DNA from 3 places in the Pseudogemmobacter sonorensis genome. Region 3 is predicted to be linked to each of the others. Evidence: riboswitches for the same ligand, from Rfam matches in the RefSeq annotation. Region 3 holds a riboswitch; each other region holds the start of a gene.
The links. Region 3 has a riboswitch for cobalamin ahead of ABNX41_RS00305 (TonB-dependent receptor plug domain-containing protein). Riboswitches for the same ligand answer to the same signal wherever they lie in the genome.

Region 1 (4,201 bases), on a different contig from region 3:
CCGCCCGCGATCCGGTCGAGGAAGCCGAGCGCGCGGCGGAACAGGGCATCGGGTTGCCCCCCGCCCCCGACAGCGGGCTGTCCCCCGCCCGTGGCTGCAGGCCGCCTCTCCCGCCCAGACTCGGGTCGCCCAAACTCGGGCCGCTCGGCGCCGGTGGCGGCGGGCCGTCCCCCATGCTCGACCGCGCCGCCCGTGGTGGTGGCGTCCGTGGCCCCGTCGCGCCCGGAGGTGTCAGGTCTGGGGGTGCTCACTCGGCGCCCCGCATCGCGGCGATGGCGGCTTCGGCCCCCAGACCCGCGATGGCGGCCTCGGTCAGCGGCAGAAGCACCGCCTCGAAGGCCGCGATCTCGGCCCCGGTCAGATCCACCACCACGCCGTCGCGGGCGCGCAGCCCCCCGATCGCCGCCGCGCCCCTGGCATTCCAGGCCGCCTCGGCATGGCGCGAGAGATCGCGGCCCGAGACCGCGCGCAGCGCGGCACGCTCGGCCTCGGGCAGGGCCTCGACCCGGGCGGCATTGGCGACGACATAGAAGGCCTGATTGCCCAGCGGAATCCCCAGCGTCACATGGCCCAGCACCTCGTCGAAGCGGAAGTCCGAGATCCCGCTCGACCCGATGATCACCCCGTCGACCAGCCCGGTCTGCAATGCGTTGTAGACATCGCCCGCGGGCATCTGCACCGGGATCGCGCCAAGCGCCTGCACCACGCCCGAGGTGACCGAGCCGGAGACGCGGATCTTCAGCCCCGCAAGGTCCGAGGGCGCGCGGACCGCGCGGTCGCGGGTGACCAGCACGGCGGGCTCGGCCGTCCACAGCGCCAGCGGCTCGGTCGCGGGATATTCGCGCGCCAGAAGCCCCGCCTCATGGCCGTTCCACAGGAAATCCGCGCCACTCATGCCCTGGGGCAGCGCGCCGGGATATTCGGTCAGCATGGAAAGCGGGAATTGCGACGAGGTATAGCCCGGCAGGCCCCAGACGATATCGGCCACGCCCTGCACGGCGCGGACATATTGCTCGGCCGGGCCCGCGCCCAACTCGCCCGCCGGATAGGTGCGGATCACCAGGCCCGAGGGCGCGACGCCCGTGGTCAGCGGCGTCACGATGGCCTCGGTCAGGGTATGGGTCGGGGCGACGAAATGCGCGAAACGCAGGGTTTCGGCCGCCGCCGGAGTGGCCGGACCCATGGCGGGCGCGGCAAAGAGCAGGACAGCAAGGGCCGCCCGGATCGGGAAAGTCATGTCATATCCTTTCTGCGGAAGGGCGCGGCCCGAAGCCCTGCGCCCGAAGGAAGACCGAGGCCGGAAGAGCGGCCCCGGAAGGCGCGGCGCCAAGGGCCCGGACCCGAAGGGCCGGAGCCCGCGGGCGGGATCAGGCCTCGCCCCAGATCGCCTCGGCGGTCTTCACCACCAGTTCCAGCTTGCGCTTCTGACCGTCCTCGGTGATCGCATTGCCATGTTCGGTCGAGGCGAAACCGCATTGCGGCGCGATGCCAAGCTGGTCGAGATCGACATGTTTCGACGCCTCGTCGAATTTGGCGCGCAGCCAGTCGAGATCTTCCAGATCGCCGGTCTTCGTGGTGATGAACCCCGCCATCACCCGCTTGTCGCCCCTGGGCAGCAGGCGCAAGGGCTCCAGCCCGCCCGCGCGATCGGTGTCGTATTCCATGAAATACACATCGACCGAGGTCTGGTTGAAGATCGCATCCGCCGCGAAGTCGTAGCCCCCCTCGGCCACATGCGAGGAGCGGAAGTTCCCCCGGCACATATGCATGCCGATCACCAGATCCTCGGGGCGGTCCCTGATCGCCTCTTCCAGCATCCAGGCGTATTTCTTTACCAGCTCATCGGGGTCCTGCCCCATGGCGCGTCGGATCTCGCGCTGTTTGGGATCGCCCAGATAGGCGAAGAAGATGTCGTCCAGTTGCAGATAGCGGCAGCCCGCGTCGTAGAAGGCCCGCACCGCCTTTTTATAGGTCGCGGCGATGTCGTGGAACAAAGCCTCCGGATCGCGATAGGGGGCGTGTTCGATATTCTCCGGCTCCATCCGGTAGTGGCAGGCCGAGGGGCCGGGGATCGAGATCTTGGGTACGCCCTCCCCGGGGCGCACCAGATCCCGCACGAAGGTGAAATGCGCAAGCATCGGATGATCGGCGGGAAAATCCAGCGGCCCGGTCAGATGCGCCTCGATGGGGGGCGTCTTGTGCTCGGTCTGGAACGGCAGGCTTCGGGTCGAGGGCTTCATGTCGAGGCCGGTCAGCATGCCCATGAAATCGTAGTGCCAGAACTGGCGGCGCACCTCGCCGTCGGTGAAGACCCTGAGGCCCGCATCCTTCTGAAGCTTCACCAGGTCGCGGACCGCCATATCCTCGACCAGGGTCAGCTCGCCGTCGAAAATGCCCCGCTCGCGCAACGCGCGCACCATCCCGGGGCGCAGGAGAGAGCCGACATGATCGGCCCGGCAGGGCGCGCGGCGGCGGAAACGGGATTCGGTCTGGATCATCGTGACATGCCTTCCGGGCGGCCCGGAAACCCCCGGGCCGATAAATGAACGGACGCGCCCCGCGACCAAAGGCCGCGAAACGGGCCCCCACGACCGGGGTCGTGAAGGCGCTTGCCGTCACCTTTGCGGATTTGCCGCTCCCGACGCGCCCACCGCGGCCGGAACAGGTGAACAGATCCGGGCAGGTTTCCTGACTTGCGGGTCGCCGCCTTGTCCGGCCTTCCCGGCGCGTTTTGCGCACCAGTGGCATGTCGGACAGGCTCTCCGCCTACAGTTGCGGGGGCAGTCCCGGATTCGGGCCTTCGCCCTGACCGGATTCCCTTTTACCCGGGGCTTCCCCCGGCACCTGGATCAGCACGCAGGCTCTGCCGCCGCGCCGCATCTGTCAATGGATGCGGTGTTGAAATCATCGCATGATGATGATGAAGCCGGACGCCCGCCGCGCGGCGCCGCAGGCCAGGTCCCGCACGGAACGGCACCCCAGAAATCCGGTTTCGTCCCGGCCAGAAACCGCCTATATTCGCCGCATCGGCGCCGGTCGGGGCGCTTGCGCGCCGAGAGAACAAGCCTCGAAAAAAGCCCCGGAGCAGGCCCGCCATGCGCATCGTCTACCATCTCGGCGCCCATTGCACCGATGAAGAGCGGCTCATCCGCTGCCTGCTGAAGAACCGCAGCGCCCTGGCCGAGCAGGGCATCGCCGTGCCCGCCCCCACCCGCTATCGCCGCCTCTTGCGCGACACCGCCGTCCAGCTCAAGGGCGCCGCCGCCTCGGTCGAGACCCAGACCATGGTGCTGGAGCAGATCATGGACGAGGATGACGCCGACCGGCTGATCCTGAGCTGGGACAGCTTCCTCGCCTTTCCGCAATGGGCGCTGCGCGGCCAGCTTTACGGTTTCGCGGGCGAGCGGATCCGCGCCTTCACCCAGATCTTTCCCGCGATCGGCGCCGAATTCCACCTGGCGATCCGCAACCCCGCGACCTTCCTTCCCGCCCTGTTCGAGCGCCAGAAGGGCAAAAGCTACGAGGAATTCATCGAAGGCGCCGATCCGTTGCAGATCCGCTGGTCGGATGTGGTGCGCCAGATCGTGACCCAGAACCCCGGCGTGCCGCTGACGATCTGGGCCGACGAGGATACGCCGCTGATCTGGGACGAGGTGCTGCAAGAGGTCTCGGGCCATGACGACGGTTTCGCACTTGAGGAAACCGACGAGCTGCTGTCGCTGATCATGTCGCCCGAGGGCTTCGCCCGGATGCGCCGCTACACCGACGACCACCCCCCTGCCAATCTGGCGCAGAGGCGGCGGATCGTCACCGCCTTCCTTGAGAAATTCGGCCGCCCCGACCAGCTTTCCCTGCGCTTCGACCTGCCCGGCTGGACACCCGCGCTGGTCGATTCGATCACCGAGGGCTATTACCGCGACATCGAGACGATCCGTAACCTGCCCGGGGTGGCGTTCCTTTCGGCCTGACGCCCCCCCTGCCCCATCGCGCGGCGGGGGCGCCGGGCGGTTTCGTCCCGCACGCCCCGATCGAAGGCCCCTCGCCCGCTCCTTGCCGCAATACCTCGCGCTCCAATGCCCTTTGCCGCCGCGGCGGCGACGGCCCCTCCCGGCGGGCAGGCGGCATCCGCGGCGGCCCATGGCGCGACAGATTACCGCCAAGACCGGCCAATGAGACCAGCCAACCGCCTGACAGGAAAGCC
Region 2 (4,201 bases), on a different contig from region 3:
GTCTGACGCCGGTTTCCGAGCCTTTCACGCCCGAGGGCGGCGCCTATGGCCACGGTCGCACCATGGGCCATTCGCATGGCGATGAACATCGCCATGAACACGGTCACGCGCCGGGCGGCGCGCAGGCGCCCACCCCCGGCGGCGAGGCGCTTGGCTGGCACGACCATGGCGACGGGCGGCTGCATTATCACCCGCCCGCCCGGCCCGAGGCGGCAACCCAGATGCCGCCTTTGCCCTATGGCCACCGCGACGCCAAGTGACGGCGGCGCAAGGTGACCGCCCGGTTGACCCTGATCCAATGGCTTTCCCCGGCGTTTCCGACCGGCGCCTTCGTCTATTCGCACGGGCTGGAGCAGGCCATCGCCGATGGCGCGGTCCGCGACGCGGCGGATTTTCGCGACTGGCTGGCGGGGGTGATCGAATTCGGCGCGGGCTGGCAGGATTCGGTCCTTCTGGCGCTTTCCCTGCGCGACGGCGCGGATCATGCTGCGCTGGCCGATCTGGCCCTGGCGCTCTCCCCCTCGCAGGAGAGGCTGCGCGAGACCGCAGAGCAGGGCGCGGCGTTTGCCCGCACCGTCTCGGCCCTGACGGGGCGCGAGATCCTGCCCGCGCCGCTGCCGGTGGCGATCGGGCGGGCGGCGCAGGCGCTGGCCTTGCCCGCCTTCGAAGTGATCGCGCTGGCGCTGCATGCCTTCGCCTCGAACCTCGTCACCATCGCCACCCGGGCGGTGCCGCTTGGCCAGACCGAGGGGCAGGGCGTTCTGGCCGCGCTGCATCCGCTGATCGCCGGGCTGGCCGAACGGGCGGCGCAGGCGGGCGAGGAAGATCTTGGCAATGCCGCGCTTTGCGCCGATCTTCAGGCGATGCGGCATGAAACCCTTGAGACAAGGCTGTTCAGGACATGACCTCTCCCCACGGGCCCCTGCGGGTCGGAATCGGCGGCCCGGTCGGCGCGGGCAAGACCACCCTGACCGAAGGATTGTGCCGCGCGCTTTCCCGGCGCTGCGAGATGGCGGTGATCACCAACGACATCTACACCCGCGAGGATGCCGAATATCTGATGCGGGCGCAGGTCCTGTCGGCCGAGCGGATCCGGGGGGTCGAGACCGGCGGCTGCCCGCATACAGCGATCCGCGAGGATGCCTCGATCAACCTTGCCGCCGTGGCGGATCTGAACGCGGCCTTTCCCGCGCTCGACCTGATCCTGATCGAATCGGGAGGCGACAATCTGGCCGCGACCTATTCGCCGGAACTGGCCGATCTGACCATCTATGTGATCGACACCGCCGCGGGCCAGGACATCCCGCGCAAGCGCGGGCCGGGGCTGACGAAATCCGACCTGCTGGTGGTGAACAAGACCGATCTCGCCCCCCATGTCGGGGTGGATCTGGCGCAGCTTGAGGCCGATACGCGGGCGGCGCGCGGCACGCGCCCCTATGTCATGGCGCGACTGCGACAGGGCGCGGGGATCGAGGCCGTGGTGGATTTCCTGATCCGCGAGGGCGGGCTGGTGCTGACCGGCCCTGCCTCCGGTCGGGCGTCCGATCCCACCTCCGGCCCGGCCCTGGCGGAGGGCGTTTCCGGCCCTTGACCGGGTCTGCGCATGGCGGGGAATTTTCGGCGCGACCGTTTCCGCTTGCCGATGGTCGCAAACAGTCGATCCCGCCCGCCCGCGCCGTGATTTCCTGATCCCTGCAAGGTGCTGCCCGCAGGGGCAGGGAACTGGAAAGTCGGCGCAAGACCGGCACTGCTTCCGCTACGGTGACGGGAAAGGGCGCGACGACGGCCGCCGGGGGAAGGGAGCCCCCGGGAAGGCGTCGCGCCACGGGCCATCGGCCCGGCCCGCGGCCCGCAAACCCGCCTTCGCATCGACGAAGCCGCGACCGGCGGGGCCCCGGCTCCAAGGGCGCATCACTGGAAACCGGCCCATGCGGGGAGGCTTGGGCAGAGCGAGGTCTGAGATGCTGAGCCATTCCGACATTCTGGGGCAGATCGCCTCACGCCGCCCCGCCTTTGCCCTGTCGCGCGATCTTTATTGCGATCCGGGCACCTATGCCGCCGATCTTGAACAGATCTGGTATCGCGAATGGCTGTTCGCCGTTCCGACCTGCGAATTGGTCAAGCCGGGCGCCTATGCGACCCTTCAGGTCGGCACCTATCCGGTGGTCGTCATCAAGGGCAAGGACGGCCGGATCCGCGCCTTTCACAACGTCTGCCGCCATCGCGGCCAGCGGCTTTGCGCCAAGGAGACCGGATCGACTCCGAACCTTGTCTGCCCCTATCACCAATGGACCTACGACCTTGAAGGCAAGCTGATCTTCGCCCGCGACATGGGCGAGGATTTCGACGCCTCGAAATTCGGGCTGAAGAAGGTGCATTGCCTGGATCTGGGCGGCGTCGTCTATATCTGCCTGGCCGAGGTGCCGCCGCCGGTGGCGGATCTGGCGCGCACGGCGATGGGCTATCTGGCGCCCTCGGGTCTTGGCGAGGCGAAGGTCGCCTTCTCCTCGACCATCGTCGAGAAGGGCAACTGGAAGCTGGTGATGGAGAACAACCGCGAATGCTATCATTGCGGCGGCTCGCATCCCTCGCTGTGCCGGACCTATTCCGACAATCCGCGCATGACCGCGATGGACGGCCCCGATTCGGCCAGCCCCGACATCCTTGACCACTGGAAGCGCTGCGAGGCGGCGGGCCTGCCGTCGCGCTTCGTGAACAAGGCGGATTTCCAGTGGCGGCTGGCGCGCATCCCGCTGCTGAACAATGCCGAAAGCTATACGATGTCGACGAAGCATGCGGTCGCGAGGCGCATGGGCCAGATGCCGTTCTACGACGCGGGCAGCCTTCTGATGTATCACTATCCGAACACCTGGAACCATTTCCTGGGCGATCACGCCATCGTCTTCCGGGTGCTGCCGATCAGTCCGACCGAGACCGAGGTCACCACGAAATGGCTGGTCCACAAGGATGCGGTCGAGGGCGAGGATTACGACATCAAGACCCTGACCGAGGTCTGGATCAACACCAATGACGAAGACCGCCAGGTGGTCGAGGAGAATCAGAAGGGCATTCTCTCTCCCGCCTATGAGCCCGGGCCCTATTCGCCGATCCAGGAAGAGGGCGTGATCCAGTTCATCGACTGGTATTGCGGGGTGATGACGCGGCGGCTGTCGCCCCCGACCGCGATGGCGGCGGAATAGAAATGCCCACAGTGAAATCCCGCCTGAACTGGACGGCCGAGCCCTGGTCGGGCCAGGAGCCCCTGGAATGCGCCATGGTGGTGCCGGAAACCCCGGACACCGCGACCTTCACCTTCCGCGCGCCTTCGGGCGCGTGGTTCGACTATCAGCCGGGGCAGTTCGTCACGCTCGACCTGCCGGTGGATCCGAAGAAGGGCGCGGGCGGCAATGTGCAGCGGACCTATACGATCTCGTCCTCGCCCTCGCGGCCGCTGTCGATCTCGGTCACGGTCAAGGCCCAGCCGGGCAGCATCGGCACGCGCTGGATGCTGGACCACCTGAAGCCGGGGATGCGGATCAAGGCCTTCGGGCCCGCGGGGATCTTCAGCTTCCACCGCCATCCGGCGCGGAAACACCTGTTCATCTCGGCCGGATCGGGCATCACGCCGATGATGTCGATGACGACCTGGGCCTGGGATTCGGGGGAGATGCCGGATATCGTCTTCGTCCATGCCGCGCGCCGCCCCTCGGACCTGATCTTCCGCGAAAGGCTGGAGCAGTTCGCCAATCGCGTGCCCGGCCTGCAATTGCGCTTCACGGTCGAAGAGCCTGATCCGTTCCGCGCCTGGCCCGGCTATCACGGGCGGTTGTCGCAGATCATGCTGGGCCTGATGGCGCCGGATTATCTTGAGCGCGAGGTGTTCTGCTGCGGGCCCGAGCCCTTCATGCAGGCGGTGCGCGAGATGCTGGTCTCGCTGGGCTACGACATGGAGCATTACCACCAGGAAAGCTTCGGCGCCCCGGTCTCGACCGAGGCCGAGGCCCCGGTGATCGAGGATATCGCCCCCGAAGAGGGCGCGGGGGCCGAGATCAGCTTCACCGGCCCGGGCGCCGGTTCGGGCGTCAGCCTGCGTTGCGCCGAGACCGATACCGTCCTGGCGGTCGCCAGGCGCGCCGGGCTCAACATTCCCTCGGGCTGCACCTTCGGGCTGTGCGGCACCTGCCGGACCAGGAAGGTCTCG
Region 3 (4,201 bases):
GGGCGCGCGGAACCCGGTCGAGGCCACGGCCCGGATCACCCAGTCCTGGCCCGGCCGCCAGGCGATGGCGGCGCGGCCGGTGACCTTGCCGCCGAAATGTTCGTGATCGTCGCGGCGCAGCGCCAGCGACAGGTCCAGATCCGGGGTCGGCGCGTAAAGCAATTCGCTGTAGACCGCCGTGGTCCAGGCCTTGCCCCGGTCGCTGCCCGCGCCGAAATCCTCGCTGGTGCGGTCGAGGCCCCAGTTGAGCGAGACCTGCTCCGAGGCCCGCCAGCGCCCGTCATAGGCGATCTGGTCGCGCGCGCCGTCATAGGCCTGCACCCAGCCCAGGGGATAGTAGCGCGAGGTCTCGGTCCGGGCATAGGACAGCTCATGGCTGACCGCGCCGGTCTCGGCCGCCACGAACAACCGACCCCCGCGCAGGCGGCCATGCTCGGTCTCGGCATTGTCGGCGGTCTGGCCGTCGAATTCGGTATAGCTGTTGCGGGCAAAGCCGTTGAAGCCGATGCGGATGCCGTCGGTCAGGTCGTAGGCCGCATGCAGCGTCAGCATCGAGGTTTCGAACCCGTCGTCCTCGGTGCCCCCGGCATAGGCCGAAATCCCGTCGGTGCGGGTGTGGCTGAGGGTCAGGGCAAGCTCCGCCCGCTCGGTCTTCAGCCCGACCGAGGCCGTGGCGGAGCGCGTCGCGTCCGAGCCGATCTCAAGCCCCGCCTCGCCCGAGACGCCGTCCTTCACGGGGCGGAAGCTGGTGATGTCGACGACGCCGCCGATCGCCTCGGAGCCGTAGAGCGCCGATTGCGAGCCGCGCAGCACCTCGATCCGCGAGATGCCCCCGGTGGTGGTCGAGCCGAAATCATAGGCGCATTGCGTGCCCGAGGGGTCGGCGACGTCGATCCCGTCGATGCGCACGCCGATATAGGGCCCGGCCAGGCCGCGCAGCCGCAGCGCGGTCGAGGTGCCGAGCCCGCCGTTGCGCGCCATCGAGACCCCGGGCAGGCGCGCAAGCTGGCCCGCGACCGAAAGCTCGCCCGATTTCTTCAGATCCTCGCCGGTGACGACCGAGACGGTGGCCCCGGTCTGCGACAGGCTGCGCGCCTCGGTGCTGGCCGAAAGCGTGATCTCGCCAAGCGGCAGATGGTCGGACAGCGCGCGTTCCTGCGCGCGGGCGCCGGTGGCGAAGCCCGTCGCGGCAAGGGCCGCGAGGATTGCGATATGTGAGATGCCCTGCATCTGATGTCTCCCTCAGGCGGCGGCCGGGACGGCGCGACCGCGGATGCGTTGCATGGCCCGAGGGGAAAAGGCCGAAGGCCGCCCGCCCGGTGACATGTTTCGTCACCGCTGGCGGAAGCCCGCCCTCCTCCGCGCCCCACGCACGGCGGAAAGGGTGATCACCCTGGCAGGTCTCCTGGCTTGCGGGTCTGGGCGCATTGGACGGGCCTTCCCAGGGCGCGAAAGGCGCGCCCCAGTGGCATTGTTCGTCCGCGCTCGCCGCTTACAGTTGCGGGGGCAGCCGCGGAATCGCACCGCGTTCCCTTTTCATCCGGGGCCGAAAGCGATGCCCCGGGGCCCGCCGCCTGCCCCCGGAAACCGAAGGTTCCCCTGCATGGCCCGGGGGCGGCAGGCTTGTCAAGCCATCCGCGGGCCCGGTCGGCCTGCCCGCCCGCCGCGCCCCGGGGATCGCCGTCTCGGGCCGGGTCTCGGGCCGGGTCGCGCACCGGGTTCCAGGCCGTGTCTCCCACCCGGTTTCGCACCGGGCGCGATGGACATTCCCGCCGATCCCGGTCGAAATGCCACGATCCTTCGCGCGCCTTCGTCCCCCTCGGGTCATCGGCCGCCCCCCCCTTTGCAAGCGAGCGCCAATGTCCGCCAATGCGCCCCATTCGCCCCCCGCCACCGCCCCCCGCAACATCGGCGGCGTCTCGTTCTGGCATGCCGAGATCGGCCCGCCCACCCCCCGCGCGCCCCTGCCGGGCCCGACCCGGGCCGATGTCTGCATCATCGGCGCAGGCTATACCGGGCTGTGGACCGCCTGGTATCTGAAACGCGCGCGACCCGATCTGAAGGTGATCGTGGTCGAGAAGGCCTTCGCGGGCTTCGGCGCCTCGGGACGCAATGGCGGCTGGCTGTCGGGCGGCTTCGCCTGGAGCCATCGCCGCTATGCCGCGACCTCGGGCGCGGCGGCGGTGCGCGCCATGGTGCAGGCGATGAACGGCACCGTCGACGAGGTGATCGGCATCGCCGAGGCCGAGGGGATCGAGGCCGACATCCGCCGTTGCGACGAATTGATCGTCGCGACCAATCCCGCGCAACTGGCAAGGATGCGGGCCGAGGCCGACACGCGCCGCCACTGGGGCGAAGAGGGCCGCATCCGCCTGATCGGCGGCGACGAGATGGCCACACGCATCGCGATCCCCGGCGCGCTCGGCGCGATGGTGGTCGGCAACACCGCCCGGATCCAGCCCGCCAAACTGGCGCGCGGCCTCGCGCAGGCGGTGGAACGCGCGGGCGTCGTGATCCATGAGGGCACCTGCGTCACCGCGCTGTCCCCGGGCCTGGTCGAGACCGACCGGGGCGAGATCCGCGCGAAGGCGGTGCTGCGCTGCACCGAAGGCTTCACCGCCACCCTGCCGGGGCTGGGGCGGGAGTGGCTGCCGCTGAACTCCGCCCAGATCGTGACCCGGCCGCTGCCCCCCGAGATCTGGGCGAAGATCGGCTGGCAGGGGCATGAGATCCTTGGCGATTTCGCCAATTCCTATTGCTATGCGCAGCGCAGCCGCGAAGGCCGGATCACCATGGGGGCGCGCGGCATCCCCTATCGTTTCGGATCGCGCATCGACCGCGACGGCGCGCCCGACGGCGAAACCATCCGCCGCCTGACCGCGATCCTGCACCGCCATTTCCCCCAGACCCGCGAGGTCGGCATCGACCATGCCTGGTGCGGCGTGCTGGGGGTGCCGCGCGACTGGTGCGCGACGGTGGGCTTCGATCCCGCCACCGGCATGGGCTGGGCCGGGGGCTATGTGGGCGTGGGGGTCTCGACCTCGAACCTCGCGGGGCGGACGCTGGCGGATCTGGCGCTCGGGGTGGAAAGCGGGCTGACGCGGCTGCCCTGGGTCAACCGCCGGATGCGCCGGTGGGAGCCGGAGCCGCTGCGCTGGCTGGGGGTCAGGGGGATGTATGCGCTGCTGAACGCCGCCGACCGGGCCGAGGCGCGGCCCGGCGCGCGCCGCCCGTCATGGCTGGCGGGGCTGGGAAACCGGCTGGCCGGGCGGGGGTAGCGGCGCCGGAGGCGCGGGGTCGGAGGTCCGGGGGCCGGGCGCAATGAGCCGGGCACGGTGGACCAGGGCGCGGCGGGCTCAGGTGCGGAGCCGGGGCACGGCCAGGGCGCGGGAAAGCCGGGGGGCAATCCGACGGCGGCCGGGGCACGACCGGGCCGGAAAGGGGCGCCCCGGTCTGGATGCCCCGGTCTGGATGCCTCGGTCTGGGCGCCTCGGTCTGGGCGCTTCGGTCCCGCCCCTCAGTCGCGGCGGCGCAATCGCTCGACCAGGCCGAAGACCAGGGGCGCGGCGACGATCACCAAGAGGATGCGCACCACATGATGCAGCGCGACGAAGGCCACGTCGGCATGGATCGCCAGCGCGATCAGCCCCATCTCGGTCAGCCCCCCCGGGGCCAGCGCCAACACCGCCTGTTCGGTATCGACCCCGGCCACCCGCTGCATCGCCAGCGCGAAGGCGAAGGCCAGCGCCATGGTCAGCCCGGTGGCGCCCAGGCACAGCACCGCCGCCTCGCGCAGCGCGGCCAGCGGCACCCCGCGGAACCGGCATCCGATGATCGTCCCCAGGACGATCTGGGCCATGACCACGATCCAGCCCGGCGGCGCGCTTTCCGAAACCCCCGCCAGATGCAGCAACGCCGAGACCAGCAGCGGCCCGAGGAAGGTCGGCGCGGGCAGCCGCAGCAAGAGCCCCAGTCCCGCCCCCACCACGGCCGAGCCGGTCAGCATCAGCGCCTCGGCCAGGCTCAGCGGCGTGGCGGCGCGCATCGGCATGCCGCCCACCTCATGGCCCTGGACGATGCGGAACCAGAAGGCGACGATCGTGATCGTCAGCACGATGCGCAGGCTGTGGGCCAGGGTGATCGGCAGCACCTTGCCGCCCCTGGCCTCGCCCACCTCGATCATCTCGGCCAAGCCCCCGGG

Region 1: linked by a shared signal. The riboswitch ahead of ABNX41_RS18275 (5-methyltetrahydropteroyltriglutamate--homocysteine S-methyltransferase) and the one ahead of ABNX41_RS00305 (TonB-dependent receptor plug domain-containing protein) in region 3 are both predicted to bind cobalamin.
Region 2: linked by a shared signal. The riboswitch ahead of ABNX41_RS02520 (aromatic ring-hydroxylating oxygenase subunit alpha) and the one ahead of ABNX41_RS00305 (TonB-dependent receptor plug domain-containing protein) in region 3 are both predicted to bind cobalamin.

The regions. Positions count from the first base shown of each region.
Region 1 covers NZ_JBEFZE010000034.1:26,839-31,039, reverse strand. Annotated here, with positions in the region: gene ABNX41_RS18285 (TRAP transporter small permease) at 1-251, opposite strand, end outside; gene ABNX41_RS18280 (TRAP transporter substrate-binding protein) at 248-1,237, opposite strand; gene ABNX41_RS18275 (5-methyltetrahydropteroyltriglutamate--homocysteine S-methyltransferase) at 1,368-2,498, opposite strand; cobalamin riboswitch at 2,662-2,863, opposite strand; gene ABNX41_RS18270 (hypothetical protein) at 3,096-3,968, shown strand.
Region 2 covers NZ_JBEFZE010000002.1:178,493-182,693, forward strand. Annotated here, with positions in the region: gene ABNX41_RS02505 (urease accessory protein UreE) at 1-260, shown strand, start outside; gene ABNX41_RS02510 (urease accessory protein UreF) at 273-905, shown strand; gene ureG (urease accessory protein UreG) at 902-1,591, shown strand; cobalamin riboswitch at 1,681-1,880, shown strand; gene ABNX41_RS02520 (aromatic ring-hydroxylating oxygenase subunit alpha) at 1,962-3,200, shown strand; gene ABNX41_RS02525 (FAD-binding oxidoreductase) at 3,203-4,201, shown strand, end outside.
Region 3 covers NZ_JBEFZE010000001.1:70,908-75,108, reverse strand. Annotated here, with positions in the region: gene ABNX41_RS00305 (TonB-dependent receptor plug domain-containing protein) at 1-1,230, opposite strand, end outside; cobalamin riboswitch at 1,380-1,566, opposite strand; gene ABNX41_RS00300 (NAD(P)/FAD-dependent oxidoreductase) at 1,860-3,278, shown strand; gene ABNX41_RS00295 (AbrB family transcriptional regulator) at 3,518-4,201, opposite strand, start outside.